DNA from 2 places in the Streptomyces sp. NPDC026246 genome. Region 2 is predicted to be linked to the other one. Evidence: riboswitches for the same ligand, from Rfam matches in the RefSeq annotation. Region 2 holds a riboswitch; the other holds the start of a gene.
The links. Region 2 has a riboswitch for thiamine pyrophosphate ahead of ACZ4M5_RS29195 (thiamine ABC transporter substrate-binding protein). Riboswitches for the same ligand answer to the same signal wherever they lie in the genome.
Positions count from the first base shown of each region.

Region 1: linked by a shared signal. The riboswitch ahead of thiO (glycine oxidase ThiO) and the one ahead of ACZ4M5_RS29195 (thiamine ABC transporter substrate-binding protein) in region 2 are both predicted to bind thiamine pyrophosphate.

Region 1 is NZ_JBVHPJ010000010.1:34,994-44,404, forward strand. It holds gene ACZ4M5_RS24170 (class II 3-deoxy-7-phosphoheptulonate synthase) at 1-40, shown strand, start outside; gene ACZ4M5_RS24175 ((2Fe-2S)-binding protein) at 186-419, shown strand; gene bfr (bacterioferritin) at 429-905, opposite strand; gene ACZ4M5_RS24185 (sulfite oxidase-like oxidoreductase) at 1,079-1,729, shown strand; gene ACZ4M5_RS24190 (deoxyribonuclease IV) at 1,767-2,645, opposite strand; gene pknB (Stk1 family PASTA domain-containing Ser/Thr kinase) at 2,705-4,639, opposite strand; gene ACZ4M5_RS24200 (thiazole synthase) at 4,748-5,545, opposite strand; gene thiS (sulfur carrier protein ThiS) at 5,548-5,748, opposite strand; gene thiO (glycine oxidase ThiO) at 5,745-6,917, opposite strand; TPP riboswitch at 6,915-7,026, opposite strand; gene ACZ4M5_RS24215 (avidin-fold protein) at 7,078-7,428, shown strand; gene ACZ4M5_RS24220 (NAD(P)/FAD-dependent oxidoreductase) at 7,461-8,702, shown strand; gene ACZ4M5_RS24225 (Rv2175c family DNA-binding protein) at 8,790-9,155, shown strand.
Region 2 is NZ_JBVHPJ010000014.1:78,276-87,686, reverse strand. It holds gene ACZ4M5_RS29205 (ABC transporter ATP-binding protein) at 1-17, opposite strand, end outside; gene ACZ4M5_RS29200 (ABC transporter permease) at 17-1,681, opposite strand; gene ACZ4M5_RS29195 (thiamine ABC transporter substrate-binding protein) at 1,657-2,742, opposite strand; TPP riboswitch at 2,819-2,923, opposite strand; gene rlmN (dual-specificity RNA methyltransferase RlmN) at 2,948-4,054, opposite strand; gene ACZ4M5_RS29185 (SRPBCC family protein) at 4,252-4,704, opposite strand; gene ACZ4M5_RS29180 (phosphatidate cytidylyltransferase) at 4,822-5,973, opposite strand; gene frr (ribosome recycling factor) at 5,973-6,530, opposite strand; gene pyrH (UMP kinase) at 6,693-7,451, opposite strand; gene tsf (translation elongation factor Ts) at 7,635-8,471, opposite strand; gene rpsB (30S ribosomal protein S2) at 8,645-9,411, opposite strand, start outside.

The DNA of each region.
Region 1 (9,411 bases), on a different contig from region 2:
CCTGGCGTTCCTCGTGGCGGAGATGTACCGGGACCAGTAGCGGTCCGCCTGCCCGTCACCGGGGCAAGCACTGGGGCGCGGATCACACGATCCGCGCCCCTCACTGCTTTCGTGCTCCCGGGCCGACGGGTAAGGTTAGGTTTGCCTCACCGATCACGGGGACGGCACTCAGATCCCGTCGGGAGGTGGACCGCGTGTACGTCTGCAGTTGCTTCGGCATCACCGAGCAGCAGGTCAAGCAGCACGCGGACGGCGGCGCCTGCACGCCCCGCCAGATAGCCTCCGCCTGCAAGGCGGGCACGGACTGCGGGTCGTGCGTCCGCCGGATCCAGGCGATCCTCGGCCGGGGCACCTGCCCGCGCCGCGACCTGGCCGACCGCGGCGAACCGGTCCTGTCGGAACTGGAAGACGCCGCCTGACGGCCGGGCTCAGCTCGGCTGCTCGATCTGCTGCGCGATGTACAGCGCCTCGCCCAGCTTCTCGATGAGCTCCAGCTGGGTGTCCAGGTAGTCGATGTGGTGCTCCTCGTCGGCGAGGATGTCCTCGAAGATGTTCGCGGACGTGATGTCGCCCTTGGTGCGCATCACCTCGATGCCGCGCTTGAGACGGTCGATCGCCTCGACCTCGACCTGCCGGTCCGCCTGGAACATCTCGGTGACCGTCTGGCCGACCCGTACGTGGAAGAGCCGCTGGTAGTTGGGCAGGCCGTCCAGCATCAGGATCCGCTCGGTGATCCTGTCCGCGTGCTTCATCTCGTCGATGGACTCTTCACGCGTGTACTTGGCGAGCTTGGTCCAGCCCTTGTTGTCCTGGATCCGGTAGTGCAGCCAGTACTGGTTGATCGCCGTCAGCTCGCCGGTCAGCTGCTCGTTGAGAAATTCGAGGACCTCGGGGTCGCCCTGCATCGCAGAGGCTCCTTCCACGCGTGGGACGGGCACGTGCGCCGCATGATTCCACTGAGGGCGAAGATCGTCCAGTAAGTGTTCACTTAGTAAGTTAGGGCATGCTTAGTCCATTTCGTCCGAGTATGGAATGGCCCCGGTCAGGGGCATCACCCCGGGTCTGTCAGGATGGAGTCATGGGTCAGCCGCTGGGACACGAATCGGGAGAAGGGCGCGATTCGGCAGGAGCGGTGCAGCCGGCGCTGCCCCCGGGACAGCGCGTACAGCGCGGCTGGCCGGTCACGCACTACGGCCCCGTCCCCAAGTTCCGGCCCGAGCGCTGGGAGTTCCGGGTCTTCGGCGCCACCGCCGCCGGCGGCAAGCACTGCTGGACGCACGAGGAGTTCACGGCGCTGCCCCACACCACCGTGCTGGCCGACCTGCACTGCGTCACCAAGTTCAGCATGCTGGGGGCCGAGTGGGGCGGCATCCCCGCCCGGACCATCCTCGACCTCGCACCGCCCGCCGACGACGTCACCCATGTGATGGTGTGGGCCGAGTACGGGTTCAGCTCCAACCTGCGGCTGGCCGACTTCGCCTCCGAGCAGAGCGTGTTCGCCACCCACAAGGACGGCGAACTGCTCACCGCCGAGCACGGCTTCCCGGTCCGGCTGATCGTGCCCCACCTCTACGCCTGGAAGGGCCCCAAGTGGGTGCGCGGCGTGGAGTACATGACCGCCGACCGGCGCGGCTTCTGGGAGGAGCGCGGCTACCACAACATCGGCGACCCCTGGCGCGAGCAGCGCTACTCCTACCAGGAGGAACCGGGGGACGGTCCCGGGCTCTGAGACGGCCGGCGGACGTCCGCAGGCCGTCGCGGCTGCGTCAGCCGTCGCGCAGCTTCTTCAGCCGCTCCACATCCGCCGCGTGCCCCTGCTTGCCGCCCGGCGTCTCGATGACCAGCGGCACGCCCTCGGTCGCCGGGTGGGTCATCAGCGCGCGGAACGGGTCCTCGCCGATGTGGCCGGCGCCGATGTTCTCGTGCCGGTCCTTGTGCGCGCCCGCGACGTCCTTGGAGTCGTTGGCGTGGATCAGCTTCAGCCGGCCCTCGCCGACGGTGTCCACCAGCAGGTCCAGTGTCCGGTGCATCCCGTCGGGGCCGGTCAGGTCGTGCCCGGCGGCGAACACGTGGCAGGTGTCCAGGCAGACACCCAGTTTCGGATGGGCGTCCAGCGCCTCGAAGTACGGGCCGAAGTCCCAGGTCCGCGAGCACAGTGACGCGCCCTGGCCGGCGGTCGACTCCAGCAGCAGGAACGGGTCGTCGTCGTGGGTCAGCTCGTCCAGCAGCGGCAGCAGGTGCTCCCGGACCTGCCGCAGCGCCACCGGCCGCTCCCGGCCGCCGGTGGCACTGCCCGTGTGGACCACCACGCCCCGCGCGCCGATCGCCCGTCCGCGCCGCAGCGAATGCCGCAGCGACTGCACGGACCGCTCGACGGTCGCCTCGGTGTGCGAGCCGAAGTTGATCAGGTAGGGGGCGTGCACGTACGCGGGGATCCCGCCGGCCTCGCAGGCCGCGCGGAACGCCTCGTCCTGCTGCGGGTTCCCGGCCGGGGTGGCCCAGCCGCGGGGGTTGGCGACGAAGACCTGCACGGCCTCCGCCGCCAGGTCACGGGCGTACGACAGGCCGACACGGTGGAGACCGCCGGCCACGGGGACATGGCCGCCCACGGGGTTGCGGGACGGGCCGGGCAGCTGAGCAATCACCCGTTCAGGGTGTCATGCCCGCGGCCCCGCTCCGGCCGCGGGCCCCGCGCCCGCGGCCGTCACCTGATCTCGATCGTGATCGTCGAACCCTTGGGCGCACGCTCGCCGCCCTCGACGGACTGCCCCTCGACGGTGTCACCGAACAGGCCGAGCAGCCCGCGGTCCTCGTCGACCTGGAAGCCCGCCTCCTCCAGCTCCCGGGTGGCGTCGTCGACGTTGTCGCCCACCACGTCCGGGACCTCGATCATCTCGGGCCCCTTGGAGACCGTCAGCGTCACCGTGTCGCCCTCGGCCGCCCGGCCGCCGGCGCCCGGGTTCTGTCCGGCGACCTCGCCCTTGTCGTACTCGGAGGAGGTGACCTGCTTCTCGGCGACCTTCACCTTGAGGCCGGCCTCCTTCAGCTCCGCCTCGGCGTCGGCCAGATCGTCGCCGGTGACGTCCGGGACGTCGACGGGGCTGCCCTTGCTGACGACGAGCGCCACCGCCGTGCCCGCGCGCACCTTGGTGCCGTCCGCCGGCTCGGCGGAGACGACCGCGCCACGCGGCACGTCCTCGCTGAACTCCCGGGTCACCATGCCGGGCTCCAGCCCGTCGTCCTTCAGCAGGGACCGCGCCTCGGCCAGCTTCCGGCCGGCCAGGGCGGGCACCCGCACGGTGGCGGGGCCGTCGGAGACGGTGATGCCCACCGAGTCGTTGCCACGGATGCGCGTCCCGGTCCTGGGGTCGCTGCTGATGATCCGGCCGCGCTCGACGGTGTCGCTGTGGGCGTGCTCGACCTTGCCCAGCTCCAGCCCGGCGTCCCGCAACCGGTCCTCGGCCTGGTCCTGGGTCTTCGCCAGCAGCGGCGGGACCTCGGTGAACTGGCCGGAGTTGATGTACCAGACGCCCGTGCCCACGCCCAGCACGAGCAGCAGGGCCACGACGACCGCCAGCGGGCCGCGCGGCACCGCCCGGCGCCGTGACGGCGGGAGCGGCGGCGGGGACGCCAGACGGCTGGTGCGGTTCAGCTCCGCCTCGGGCGCCGCGCCGTCCCGGCCGGAGGATCCCGGGCGCGGTGTCGTCAGCGCACGCGGGATCACGCTCGTGCGGTCGTCGGCGTTGTCGTGGTCCGACGCCAGCGCCTGCGGCGGCACCGCGTCCAGCTGGTCGCCGGTGAGCCGGGCGCGTCCGTCGCGGACCTGCGCGAGCAGGGCCACCGCGTCGTACGGGCGGACCTCCGCGGAGCGGGCCGTCGCCGAGGCGACCAGCTCGTCCAGCTCGTACGCCAGACCCGGCACGGCGGCCGAGGGCGGCGGGACGTCCTCGTGCAGGTGCTTGTAGAGGATCACGGCGGGGGAGTCCCCGTCGTGCGGCTTGTCACCGGTGAGCATCTCGTAGAGCATCACGCCGCACGCGTAGACGTCGACGCGGGGGTCCGCGGTGCCGTTCTCTATCTGCTCGGGAGCGAGGTACGACACCGTGCCGAGGACCGTGCCGGTGGTGTTGGTCACCGTGTCGACGGCCCTGACCAGGCCGAAGTCGGCGACCTTCACCCGGCCGTCGTCCCCGATCAGCACGTTCTCCGGCTTCATGTCGCGGTGCACGAACCCGGCCCGGTGGGCGGCTCCCAGGGCGGCCAGCACCGGCTCCAGGATGTCCAGGGCGGCACGCGGCTGCAGCGCCCCGCGCTCGCGCAGCACGTCCCGCAGGGTGCAGCCGGCGACGTACTCCATCGCGAGGTAGACGTACGCGCCGTCGGTGCCCTGGTCGAAGACCTGCACCACGTTCGGGTGGGCCAGCCGGGCCACCGACTTCGCCTCGCGGATGAACCGCTCGACGAACGAGCCGTCGACCGCGAGCGAGGGGTGCATCACCTTGAGCGCGAGGACCCGGTCGAGCCGGGTGTCCACGGCCCGGTAGACCGTGGCCATCCCGCCGACCGCGATCCGCGCGTCGATGCGGTACCGGCCGTCGAGCACCTGCCCGACCAAGGGGTCCTGAAGGGTCGTGTCCACGCAGGCGAGTGTACGAGCCGTGACCGACAGCCCCCGCCTCCCGGCCGTCTTCGGGGCGGGACTGCAGCGGACCTGTGACGTGTCCCCGGGAAGACGTGCCCAACGGACCTAACGGAACGCCGGACGCTCCGGGTCCAGCGCGGCCACGCCCTCGACCGGCGACGACGCCCGGGCGAAGTGCCGCCGCGGGATCCGGCCCGCCCGGTGGGCCAGCCGGCCCGCCTCCACGGCGTGCCGCATCGCGCCGGCCATCAGCACCGGCTCCTGCGCCCGCGTCACCGCCGAGGCCAGCATCACGCCCGCGCACCCCAGCTCCATCGCCAGGGCCGCGTCCGAGGCCGTCCCGGCGCCCGCGTCGAGGATCACCGGCACACGCGCGTGCTCCACGATCAGCTCGAAGTTGTGCGGGTTGCGGATGCCCAGCCCCGACCCGATCGGCGAGCCGAGCGGCATGATCGCCGCACAGCCCACGTCCTCCAGCTTCCGCGCGAGCACCGGGTCGTCGTTGGTGTACGGCAGCACCGTGAAGCCGTCGTCCACCAGCGTCTCGGCCGCGTCCAGCAGCTCGATCGGGTCCGGCAGCAGGGTGCGCTCGTCGGCGATGACCTCCAGCTTGATCAGGTCCGTGCCCAGGGCCTCGCGGGCGAGGCGGGCGGTGAGGACGGCCTCGCCGGCGGTGAAACAGCCCGCCGTGTTGGGCAGCACCCGGATGCCGAGCCGGTCGAGGACGGACAGCACCGAGCCGTGCACGGAGGCGTCCACCCGGCGCATCGCCACGGTCGTCAGCTCGGTGCCGGAGGCGACCAGGGAGCGCTCCAGCACGTCCAGGCTGGGCGCCCCGCCGGTCCCCATGATCAGGCGGGAGGTGAAGGACGTGCCTGCGAGGACGAACGGATCGTCGGCCATGGTCAGCCTCCTTGGACGGCGGTGAGGACTTCCACGCGGTCCCCCTCGGACAGGGGCGTGGCGGGCCACTGCGCGCGCGGGACGACGGTTTCGTTGAGGGCGGCGGCCACTCCCGAGGGCGAGGTCGTGAGGGACTCCACGACCGTGTCGAGGGCCGTGCCGGGGCGGACGTGGCGGGACTCGCCGTTGACGGAGATGTTCACGCGGGCTGCTCCTGGAGTGCGGTGACGGCGCGGAAGCGCTCCGGGGTGAAGGGGCGGGCCTCGGCGGGCAGTTCGCCCGTGGCCAGGGCGTGCGCCAGGACCTCGCCGGTCACCGGGGTGAGCAGCACGCCGTTGCGGTGGTGTCCGGTGGCCAGCAGGAGCCCGTCCAGAGCCGTCGGGCCGAGCAGCGGGGCGTTGTCCGGGGATCCGGGGCGCAGCCCGGCGCGGGTCTCGGTGAGCGGCAGTTCGGTGATGCCCGGCACCAGCTCGTGGGCGTCGCGCAGCAGCTCGTAGACGCCGCCCGCGGTGACGGTGGTGTCCCAGCCCAGCTCCTCGCTGGTCGCCCCGATCACCAGCTCGCCGCTCTCGCGCGGCACCAGGTAGACGTGGCTGCCGCGCACGACCGCGCGCACGGTGCGGCTCAGGAACGGCCCGTGCCGCGCCGGCATGGTCAGCCGCACCACCTGGCCCTTCACGGGCCGCACGGGGGGCAGCACCTCGTCCGGGACGCCCGCGAGCCGGCCGCTGAAGCTGCCCCCGGCCAGCACCACCTGCCCCGCGCCCAGCGCGGTCCCGTCGTCGGTGACCACACCCGCGGCCCGGTCCCGTGCCACGGTGAGCCGCTCGGCCCACGCCCGGTGCAGGACCACCCCGGCCCGCTCGCAGGCGGCGAGCAGCGCCGCGGCGAGGCGCCGGGGGTCGATCTGGTGGTCGCCGTCGACCCGCAGCCCGCCGCGCACCCCCGGCGCGAGCATCGGCTCCAGCCGGCGGCACTCCCGCCCCGACAGCCACTGCGAGTCCAGTCCCGACTGCTGCTGGAGGGCGTGCAGCTCCCGCAGGTGCGCGCGGTCGTCGGCGTCGAGGGCCACGGCCAGGGTGCCGCTGCGGCGGTAGCCGAGGTCGTGCCCGGTCAGCTCGGTCAGCTCGGCCGCGAACTCCGGGTAGCGGCGGGCGGAGGCGAGGTTCAGCCCCAGCAGGGTCTGCTCGCCGTAGTGCAGTTCGGTGACGGCGGCCAGCATCCCGGCGGCGACCCGGGCGGCTCCGCCACCGGGCTCGGGATCCACCACGGCCGTGGCGAACCCGCGTTGCGCGGCCCGCCAGGCCGTGACCAGGCCGATGATCCCGCCCCCGACGACCAGGACGTCTGACGTGGTGGACGTGCGCGACATGGGCGTCCAGCCCCTCCCTTCGCCGGCATGACCCGGATCAGGTTCGTACGGTCGGAGGCCGCCAGCCTCCCTCTCAGCCCGGTGCGTCCGGGCTCCCGCGAGTGCTCTACGTTGGCCACCCTAGCCCGATCCCGCACGCCGCAGTAAGGGAGCCTTCCCCATGGCCCGATCCCTCGACGGTCTCGTCCTCGCCCCGGTCGCCGACCAGGCACCCGGCCAGGTGGGGACCCGCACCCGGTTCAGCTACCACGAGCGGGAGGGCGAGATCTGGGCCGACTACGCGGGCGGGGACGTCGTACGCGGGCATCTCGTGGGTATCCGGGAAGGTGACAGGCTCGACTTCCGCTACGTCCAGCTCAGGCGGGACGGCACCACCGCCTCGGGGCACTGCGTCTCGACGGTCGTGGAGCTGCCCGACGGCCGGGTGCGGCTGGAGGAGACCTGGGAGTGGGAGTCCCGGCAGGGCAGCGGCACCAGCGTTGTGGAGCAGGTCACGGCGCAGGGCCACTGACTGACGAAACGTCAGGTGTCTATGGTGATCAGGTGAGCGAGCAGACGCAGGAACCAGGCCCGTCCGCGCCGCGGCGCGTGGTCGTGGCGGGCGCGGGCATGGCCGGGGTGCAGACCGCGGTCGCCCTGCGCGAACAGGGCTTCACCGGCACCGTGAGCCTCATCGGCGCCGAGCCCCACCAGCCCTACGACCGCCCGCCGTTGTCCAAGGCGGTCCTGCTCGGCAAGGCCGAGGGCTCCGCCTTCGACGTGGACTTCGAGGCCCTGGGCATCGAACTGCGCCTCGGCTGCGAGGTGCTGGGCCTGCGCCCCGGCGACCACGAGCTGGACACCGAGACCGGGCCCGTGCCCTACGACGTCCTGGTGATCGCGACCGGCGCCGAGCCGGTCCGGCTGCCCGGCGCGCAGGGCGTGCCCGGCGTGCACCTGCTGCGCACCCTGGACGACGCCGAGCGGCTGCGGCCGGTGCTGGCCGCCCGGCACGAGATCGTGGTCGTGGGCGCGGGCTGGATCGGCGCGGAGTTCGCCACGGCCGCGCGCGAGGCGGGCTGCTCGGTGACCGTCGTGGAGGCCGCCGGCCGTCCCCTCGCCGACGCCCTGCCCGCCGAGGTCGCCGCGCCGATGGCCCGTTGGTACGCCGACGCGGGCGCCGCCTTGCGCACCCACGCGCGCGTGGAGCGGGTCGAGCCCGGTGCGGTGGTCCTGGACGACGGCTCGCGGCTGCCCGCGGAGGCGGTCGTCGTCGGGATCGGCGCCCGCCCCGCCACGGCCTGGCTGTCCGGGTCCGGCGTCGAGCTCGGCGCGCACGGCGAGGTCGTCGCCGACGCGCACCTGCGCACCCGCGTGCCGGACGTGTACGCCGTCGGCGACTGCGCCTCCTTCCCCTCGGGCCGCTACGGCGAGCGCCTGCTGGTGCACCACTGGGACAACGCCCTGCAGGGGCCGCGCACGGTCGCCGCGAACATCGTCGGCGGGGCCTCGGGCGAGCCGCCCGCGGTATACGACCCGGTGCCCTACTTCTGGTCCGAGCAGTTCGGCCGGTTCGTGCAGTACGCCGGGCACCACGCGGCCGCCGACGCGCTGCTGTGGCGGGGCGACCCCTCCGGCCCGGCCTGGACGGCGTGCTGGCTGCGGGACGAGCGGCTGGTCGCGCTGCTCGCGGTGGGCCGTCCCCGGGACCTGGCCCAGGGCCGCCGCCTGATCGAGTCGGGCACGCCGATGAACCGGGTGCTGCTGGCGGACCCGGCCCGGCCGATGAAGGCGGCCACGGCCTGAGCGCCGGGCCCGGGCGGGGCGGGCCGGAGCGCCCGGGTGGACCGGGTCGGTTTCCGACTGTCGGTGGCGGATGGCAGGCTTGTCACCGTGACCGAGATTGACGCAAAGATCGATGCTCTCGTCCCCGCCTGGCTCACCCTCCCCGACATCGCCGAGCAGTTCGGCGTCGAGGTGACGCGTGTGCGACAGCTGGTCAAGGAGGGCCAGCTCATCGCCGTACGCCGCGGTGAGAACCGCGCGCTGCACGTCCCCGCCGCCTTCATCGACGGGGACAAGGTCGTCAAGGGCCTCACCGGGACCCTGACGCTCCTGCGGGACGACGGCTTCAAGGACGAAGAGATGCTGGAGTGGCTCTTCACCCCCGACCCCAGCCTGCCCGGCACCCCGGCGCAGGCGCTCAGCGAGAATCGCGGCACGGAGGTGAAGCGCCGCGCGCAGGCGCTCGCGGTCTGACCCGGATCCGACCGGACGACCGTCCGGCGCCGCGCGAGCGGCGCCGGATCCGAGCAGCCGCCGGTGCGGGTCCGTGGCCCTCGTGGCCACGGCCCGGCCCGGGCCGTGCCTGTCCAGGGGCCTGGCGAGCATTCCGGGCGGTGCCTGTTCAGGGGCCTGGCGAGCATTCCGGCCGGGCCCGTTCTCGGGCCCCGCGAGCATTCCGGGTGTCTGTTTACGGGCCCAGCGAGCATCCTGGCGGTGCCTGTCCACGGGC
Region 2 (9,411 bases):
TGCAGAGCCAGCAGCATCAGAACTCCCCCGTCCGATCGGTGCGCAGCCTCTCCAGCACCAGCAGGGCCACGGCGCACACCACCATCAGAATCGTCGAAAGGGCCATCGCCTGGCCGTAGTTGAGGTCACCGGGCCGACCCAGCAACCGTGCCACCGCCACCGGCAGGGTCGGGTTGTCTGGCCGTGCGATGAAGACCGTCGCCCCGAACTCCCCGAGGGAGACGGCGAAGGCGAACCCGGCCGCGATCAGCAGAGCACGCCGCACCATCGGCAGGTCCACCTCCCGCCACACCCGCCACGGCGAGGCCCCCAGCACCGAGGCCGCCTCCCGCAGCCGCACGTCCACCGCCCGCAGTACCGGCAGCATGGTGCGCACCACGAACGGCACCCCGACCAGCGCCTGCGCGAGCGGAACCAGGATCCACGAGGACCGCAGGTCCAGCGGCGGCTCGTCGAGCGCGATCAGGAACCCGAAGCCGACGGTCACCGCGGACACCCCGAGCGGCAGCATCAGCAGCGCGTCGAAGCCGCGCACGAATCGCCCCGCGTCCCGGCGGGTCAGCGCGACGGCGGCCAGCGAGCCGACCAGCACGGCGATGGCGGTGGCGGCGACGGCGTAGGACAGCGAGTTGCCGACCGCCTCGATCGGCGGGACCAGGAACATGCCGCCGTCCTGGCGGGTCAGCGCCCGGTAGTAGCCGAACCCGGGGGCGCCGAGGGAGCGCTGCACCAGCACGGCCAGCGGCAGCACGATCAGCACGGCGACGGTGGCGAGCACTCCCCCCAGCAGCGACCACTGCCCGGCCCCGCGCGGGCGGCGCGCGGTCACCGCCGCGTCCACGAGCCGCAGGGCCGTCTCGCGCCGCCGCACGGTCCAGGCGTGCAGGGCGAGGACCGCGCCCACCGCGGCGAACTGGATCAGGGTCAGCACGGCCGCCGTGGACAGGTCGAAGATCTCCGACGTCTGCCGGTAGATCTCCACCTCCAGGGTGGAGAAGGTGGGCCCGCCGAGGATCTGGACGACACCGAAGGAGGTGAAGGTGAACAGGAAGACCATCAGCGCGGCGGCGGCCACCGCCGGGGCCAGGGCGGGCAGGGTCACCTTCCGCCAGGCGGTCGCCGGGGAGGCGCCGAGCATCCGCGCGGCCTCCTCCTGCCGCGGGTCGAGCTGCGCCCAGAGCCCGCCCACGGTCCGCACGACCACGGCGTAGTTGAAGAAGACGTGGGCGAGCAGGATCGCCCACACCGTGGTGTCCAGCCGTACGCCCCACAGCTCGCCGAGCAGGCCGCCGCGCCCGGCCAGCGCCAGGAACGCCGTACCGACGACGACCGTCGGCAGCACGAACGGGACGGTCACGACCGCCCGCAGCACCTGCTTGCCCGGGAAGTCGAAGCGTGCGAAGACGTACGCGCCGGGGAGCGCGATCAGCAGCGTGAGCGCGGTGGAGACGAGGGCCTGCCAGGTGGTGAACCACAGCACGTGCCGTACGTCGGACTGCCCCAGAACCGCCCCGATCCGCCCCGGGTGCCAGGCCCCGCCGGTCCTCAGACCGCGCGCGACGATCGCGGCGACGGGGTAGGCGAAGAAGACCGCGAAGAACGCGACGGGCACGGCCAGCAGACCGAACCGCGCCGCCGCGCCCCGCCTGCGGGCGGCTACTTCAGTACGAGCGAGGTCCACGACTTGACCCACTGGTCACGGTGGTCGGCGATCTTGGCCGGGTCCATGGTCTCCGGATCCTTCGCCTGCGGCCCGTACTTCACGAACTCCGGCGGCACCTGGGCGCCCTCGGTCACCGGGTACACGAACATGTTGAGCGGCATGTCCTCCTGGAACCTCTTGCTGATCAGGAAGTCGAGGAGGGCCTTGCCACCCTTGGTGTTCCCGGCGTTGTCGAGCAGCCCCGCGTACTCGACCTGCCGGAAACAGGTGCCCTCGGCGACGCCGGTCGGGGCGGTGTCCGGCTTCGGGTCGGCGAAGACGACCTCGGCGGGCGGGGAGGAGGCGTAGGAGACGACGAGCGGCCGGTCGCCCTTGGCCTTTCTGCCGCCGGCCGAGCCGGAGAACTCCTCGTTGTAGGCCTGCTCCCAGCCGTCGACGACCTTCACGCCGTTGGCCTTGAGCTTCTTCCAGTAGCCCGCCCAGCCCCGGTCGCCGTACTTCGCGGCGGTGCCGAGCAGGAAGCCGAGGCCGGGCGAGGACGACGAGGCGTTCTCGGTGACCAGCAGGTCCTTGTACCGGGGGTCGGCCAGGTCGTCGAGCGTCCGCGGCGGCTGGAGCTTGTGCTCGGCGAAGTACTTCTTGTCGTAGTTGACGCAGACGTCACCGGTGTCGACGGGCGTGACCCGGTGCTCGGCCTGGTCGACGCGGTACTCGGGCTTGATGCGGTCCGAGCCCTTCGGCTCGTACGGCTGGAACAGGCCGTTGTCGAGGGCGCGGGAGAGCAGGGTGTTGTCGACGCCGAAGAAGACGTCGCCCTGCGGGTTGTCCTTGGTGAGGATGGCCTTGTTGACGGCCTGCCCGGCGTCGCCGTCCTCCAGGACCCTGACCTTGTAGCCGGACTGCTTCTCGAAGGCCGCGACGACGTCCTTGGAGGCGGCCCACGAGTCGTGGCTGACGAGCGTGACGGTCTTGGAGTCGCCCGACCCCTGACCGCCGTCCGAGGACCCGCACGCCGCGAGCGTGCCGGCCAGGCCCAGCCCGACGACGGCGGCCGTCAGGCGCTTTGCGTTGATGCTCACTGGATTCCTCCTGGGGTGACCAGGAGAAGACGCGGCCCTGCCCGGGACTTCCGTGGTCCCGGGCAGGGCGCAACAGCTCGAGTGGTGACCGATCTCCCTACCCAGAATGACCTGGGCCAGGTTCGGAGGGTCTGCGGCCGTGCCGCACTCTCAGCGCTGTGGCGCTCCCCTGTCGGAATATGCAGATGTGGATACGGCGATCAGACTACCGTTCGGTGGCCGCGAGCTGACCACACGCCCCGTCGATCTCCTGACCACGGGTGTCCCGGATCGTCACCGGCACACCGTGGGCGGCGATGGCCTCCACGAACGCCTTCTCGTCCTCGGGCCGGGAGGCGGTCCACTTGGAGCCCGGCGTGGGATTCAGCGGGATCAGGTTGACGTGCACCGGCTTGCCCCTGAGGAGCCGGCCGAGCCGGTCGCCACGCCACGCCTGGTCGTTGATGTCCCGGATCAGCGCGTACTCGATGGACAGCCGCCGCCCGGACCTGGCGCTGTACTCGAACCCGGCGTCCAGCACCTCGCGCACCTTCCACCGGGTGTTGACCGGCACGAGGGTGTCGCGCAGCTCGTCGTCCGGGGCGTGCAGGGAGATCGCCAGCCGGCACCTGAAGCCCTCGTCGGCGAAGCGGTGGATGGCCGGGACGAGACCGACGGTGGAGACGGTGATGCCGCGCTGCGACAGCCCGAGCCCGTCCGGCTCGGGGTCGGTGAGGCGGCGGATGGCCCCGACGACCCGGTTGTAGTTCGCGAGCGGCTCGCCCATGCCCATGAACACGATGTTGCTGAGCCGCGCGGGACCGCCCGGGACCTCGCCGTCGCGCAGGGCGCGCATGCCGTCGACGATCTGGTGCACGATCTCGGCGGTGGACAGGTTCCGGTCGAGACCGGCCTGCCCGGTCGCACAGAACGGGCAGTTCATCCCGCACCCGGCCTGCGAGCTGATGCACATGGTCACCCGGTCCGGGTAGCGCATCAGCACGGACTCGACGAGCGTCCCGTCGAACAGCCGCCACAGGGTCTTGCGAGTGGTGCCCTGGTCGGTGGACAGATGCCGCACGACGGTCATCAGCTCGGGCAGCAGCGCCTCCTGCAGCCGGCCACGGCTGCCGGCGGGGATGTCGGTCCACTGCTCCGGGTCGTGCGCGTACCGCGCGAAGTAGTGCTGCGACAGCTGCTTGGCACGAAACGGCTTCTCCCCGACCGAGGCGACGGCCTCCTTGCGCTCGGCAGGAGTGAGATCGGCGAGATGCCGCGGCGGCTTCTTGGCTCCGCGGGGGGCGACGAAAGTGAGTTCTCCGGGTGCAGGCATAACTCCCCCAGTGTCGCAGATCGATTCCCGTTGCCGGGCCCGAGCGGGCTGGGGGCACTCACCCGCGGGTGGCGACTGCCGGCGTCGACCGGCTCGGGCGGCCCGATGACGGCCCGGGAGCCGGGCGTCCCCCGGCGGCGCCGAGCGGTCACGGCGGTGCCGAGCGGTCACGGCGGTGCCGGGGGGCGCGGGACGTCTCAGGCCCCGGGCCGCTCCAGCCGGTCCTTGAGCAGCCGCTCGTTGCGCGGGAGTTCCTTACGGGCCTGGGCGCGGACGACCAGCGGGACCAGGACCTTGCCCATGCCGTGGCCCTCGAAGTCGACGTCGATCGTGACGTGGGAACGGCGCCCCTCGTCCAGGGGCTCGACCTCGCCGTGCACGCGGGCCCGGACCGGTCCGTCCACCGTGCGCATGCCCCAGCTGTGCGGAGGGTCGTACTCGGTGACCTCCATGGTCATCGGCACGATCCGGTCGCGGCCGACGTGCCGCCTGACCCGGACCCGGGTCCCCACCCCCACCGGCCCCTCGTCCAGCCACTCGGCGGACACGGCGCTCAGCTGCCACTCCGGCATGCGCGGGGCGTCCGTGACGTAGGCGTACACCTCCTCGGGACGGCGGTCCACGTCGATGCTCTCTCGGATGACGGCCATGGCGGCCTCCTTCGGGAGGTACAGGTGCATCGTCCCACCTCGGCTCCCCGAAGTCGCCCGCAACGGCAGTGGGCCCCCGTCCTGCCGGACGGGGGCCCACGCGTCACACCGCTCGCCTCAGCCGGAACCCACGAAGAGCACCAGCAGCAGCCACACCACCGGAGCGGTCGGCAGCAGCGAGTCGAGCCGGTCCATGATGCCGCCGTGCCCCGGCAGGAGCGTGCCCATGTCCTTGATGCCGAGGTCCCGCTTGATCATGGACTCGCCGAGGTCGCCCAGCGTGGCGCTGACGGCGACCGCGAGGCCGAGGACCAGTCCCTGCCACCACGCCCCGTCGTCGATGAGGAACTGCAGGCACAGCGCCCCCGCCACCATGGCGAAGGAGACCGCGCCGAGCAGACCCTCGCGGGTCTTGCCGGGGCTGATGCGCGGCGCGAGCTTGTGCCGGCCGAACCGCCAGCCGACGGCGTAGGCGCCCGTGTCGCTGACGACGGTGAGCAGCAGGAAGGTGAGCACCCGCTGCGGCCCGTCGTCCGCGGTGAGCATCATCGTCACGAACGTCGCGAGGAACGGCACGTAGAACGCCGCGAAGACACCGGCGGTGACGTCCCGGAGGTAGTTCTCCGGCGGTTCCGTCATGCGCCAGACCAGTACCGCCAGCGCCGTGAGCGCCATGGCGACCCAGGCACCCTCGGCGCCCCGGACGTACCCGGCGACGACCATCGCGGCTCCGCCGAGCGCGAGCGGCACGAGCGGTGCCCGGATGCCCTTGCGCTCGTCGAGCCGCTTGGTCAGCTCCCACAGACCCACCACGACGGCGACCGCGACGACGCCGACGAAGACGGCCTTCACGATGAACAGCGACGCGACGATCACCGCTCCGAGACCGACCCCGACCCCTATCGCGGCACTCAGGTCGCGACCCGCGCTCTTCTTCTGCGGCTTGGGGGCCGGCTGCGAGGCGTCGGGCATGGGCTCCGGATGGGTCTCGTCGCGGACCGGGGGGCCGCTCGGCCGAGCGATCCCCCGGTCGTCGTCCTGGTTTCCGCCGGATTCGGTCACGCCGGGAACGATGGGCATGGGGCGAGTCTGAGGCGCTTCATACGCATCGTATGCGGGACCCGCCGGAGCGGCCCCCGGGGCGTGTCCGTGGCCGGGACCGTAGGCGTACCCGTGACCGGGGCCCTGCACGGGCGCGTGGCCCTGGCCTCGGTCGGTGGGTCCCCAGTACCCGGCCTGTGGCGGCGCCCCCCAGGAAGAGTCGTTCATCAGACCTCGAGCAGCTCCGCTTCCTTGTGCTTCAGGAGCTCGTCCACCTGCGCGACGTACTTCGCGGTGGTGTCGTCGAGCTCCTTCTCCGCACGGCGGCCCTCGTCCTCGCCGACCTCGCCGTCCTTGATCAGCTTGTCGATGGCTTCCTTGGCCTTGCGGCGCACGGAGCGGATCGAGATCTTCGCGTCCTCGCCCTTGCCCTTGGCGACCTTGATGTACTCGCGGCGGCGCTCCTCGGTCAGCTCGGGGAACACCACCCGGATGATGTTGCCGTCGTTGCTCGGGTTGACGCCGAGGTCGGAGTCGCGGATCGCCTGCTCGATGTTGCGCAGCGCGCTCTTGTCGAACGGGGTCACCACGGCCATGCGCGGCTCCGGCACCGAGAACGAGGCCAGCTGGTTGATCGGGGTCGGCGCGCCGTAGTAGTCGGCCACGATCTTGTTGAACATCGCCGGGTGCGCACGGCCGGTGCGGATCGCGGCGAAGTCCTCCTTGGCGACCACGACGGCCTTCTCCATCTTCTCCTCGGCCTCGAGGAGGGTCTCTTCGATCACCACTTGCTCCTGCGTGTGAGTAGGCCCGGCTGCTTTTCCTCAGGGGCGGCGGCCGGCTGCGTCGCGTCTTCTTCTGCACGGTTCCCGACCGGCGGGACATTGTCCATCCCCCGGCCCGGCTCCGTCCCGTCCGTCCCCCGGACGGGGTTGTTCTCGGGGACCTCAGTCCCGGCTGCCGGCGTCCCCCACCAGCGTGCCGATCTTCTCACCCTTGACGGCCCGCGCGATGTTGCCCTCCGCGAGCAGCTCGAAGACCACGATCGGGAGCTTGTTGTCGCGGCACAGCGTCACGGCCGTGGCGTCGGCGACCTTGAGGTCGCGGGTGATGACCTCGCCATAGCCGAGGTGGTCGAACTTCACGGCGTCCGGGTTGGTCTTCGGGTCGGAGTCGTAGACCCCGTCCACGCCGTTCTTGCCCATGAGCAGGGCCTCGGCGTCGATCTCCAGCGCACGCTGGGCGGCGGTGGTGTCGGTGGAGAAGTACGGCATGCCCATACCGGCGCCGAAGATGACCACGCGGCCCTTCTCCAGGTGGCGCACGGCGCGCAGCGGGATGTAGGGCTCGGCGACCTGGCCCATGGTGATGGCGGTCTGCACCCGGCAGTCCACGCCGACCTTCTCCAGGAAGTCCTGCAGGGCCAGGCAGTTCATGACCGTGCCGAGCATGCCCATGTAGTCGGAGCGTGCCCGGTCCATGCCGCGCTGCTGGAGTTCGGCGCCGCGGAAGAAGTTGCCGCCGCCGATGACGACGGCGATCTGCGCTCCGTCGCGCACGACGGCCGCGATCTCGCGGGCGATCTTGTGCACCACGTCGGGGTCGACGCCCAGGCCCCCGCCGCCGGAGAAGGCCTCTCCGGACAGCTTCAGCAGGAACCGGCCGGGTACTTTGCCGTCGTCGCTCTTCTGGGCCTTGGTCGTCATGGGGGATCCCGCCTCTTTCACGTGGTGCACATGCGAAGAAGGCCATTGCCGGTGGGGCGTGATTCGCATCCCATACGGCAATGGCCTCCTCGTCAGATCTGCTGTCGTCCGCCACTCATGTGACGGCGTACGCGGACGACTGCTCCGACCCTATCGGGGCCGGGCGCCGATCGCGGTACGGACTCAGATGCCGACCTTGATGCGCGTGAAGCGCTTCAGGGTGACACCGGCCTCGTCCAGGACCTTCTGGACGGACTTCTTGTTGTCGAGCGCGTACGGCTGGCCGAGCAGCGTGGCGTCCTTGAAGAAGCCGTTGAGACGACCCTCGACGATCTTCGGCAGCGCGGCCTCGGGCTTGCCCTCGGCGCGGGTGGTCTCCTCGGCGACGCGGCGCTCGGACTCGACGACCTCGGCCGGCACGTCCTCCTTGGAGAGGTACTTCGGCGCGAAGGCGGCGATGTGCTGGGCGACGCCCTTGGCGATCTCCGCGTTCGGCTTGTCCAGCTCGACGAGGACACCGATCTGCGGGGGCAGGTCGGGCATCGTGCGGTGCATGTAGGCCGTGACGTAGCCGTCGGCGTACTGCGCGAAGCGGTCCAGGACGATCTTCTCGCCCAGGTTGGCGTTGGCCTCGTCGACGAACGCCTGGACGGTCTTGCCGGACTCGATCTCGGAGGCGAGCAGGGCCTCGAGGTCGGCCGGGGAGGTCTTGGCGACGTGCTCGGCGATGGTCTTGGCCACGGCCTGGAACTTGTCACCCTTGGCGACGAAGTCCGTCTCGCACTTCAGCTCGACGAGGACACCGGAGGAGTTGTCGTCGGCGATGATCGAGACGACGGCACCGTTCTCGGCGGAGCGGCCCTCGCGCTTGGCGACGCCCTTCTGGCCCTTGATGCGGAGCGCCTCGACGGCCTTCTCGACGTTGCCCTCGGCCTCGTCCAGCGCCTTCTTGCAGTCCATCATGCCGGCGCCCGTGAGCTCACGGAGCTTCTTGACGTCGGCGGCGGTGTAGTTCGCCATGAGTCTGTGAATCTCTCTCGAAGTCTGGAAGATCGAAGATCTGCGGATGCGCTCCATGGAGCCGGAGCGCGCTGTCCTGCCGCTGACCTACGGGTGAACGGCGGGAGCGGACTTCACCGCGCCGGTGGGCGCTGGTTGCGGTGCCGCTCCCGCCGTCACCTCGGACTGACGGGTCAGGCCTGCTCGGCCTCGGCCGGCTTGTCGCCCTCGGCCGGCTTCTCGGCCTCGGCGGCCGGAGCAGCCTCGGCGGCCGGAGCAGCCTCGGCGGCCGGAGCAGCCTCGGTGGCCGGGGCGGCCTCGGCGGCCGGAGCAGCCTCGTCGGCCTTCTTCTCGCCCTCGAGCAGGTCGCGCTCCCACTCGGCCAGCGGCTCGCCCGCGGCCTTCTCGCCCTTGCCCTCGGTGGCGACACCGCTGCGGGCGATGAGGCCCTCGGCGACGGCGTCGGCGATGACGCGGGTGAGCAGGGTGACGGAGCGGATCGCGTCGTCGTTGCCCGGGATCTTGTAGTCGACCTCGTCGGGGTCGCAGTTGGTGTCGAGGATCGCGACGACCGGGATGTTCAGCTTCCGGGCCTCACCGACCGCGATGTGCTCCTTCTTGGTGTCCACGATCCAGACGGCGCTGGGCACCTTGGACATCTCGCGGATACCGCCGAGGGTCTTCTCCAGCTTGGCCTTCTCGCGCGAGAGCACGAGAAGCTCCTTCTTGGTGAGACCGGACGCGGCGACGTCCTCGAAGTCGATCTGCTCGAGCTCCTTGAGGCGCTGCAGACGCTTGTAGACGGTCGAGAAGTTGGTGAGCATGCCGCCCAGCCAGCGCTGGTTGACGTAGGGCATGCCGACGCGGGTGGCCTGCTCGGCGATGGCCTCCTGCGCCTGCTTCTTCGTGCCGACGAACATGACCGTGCCGCCGTGGGCGACGGTCTCCTTGACGAACTCGT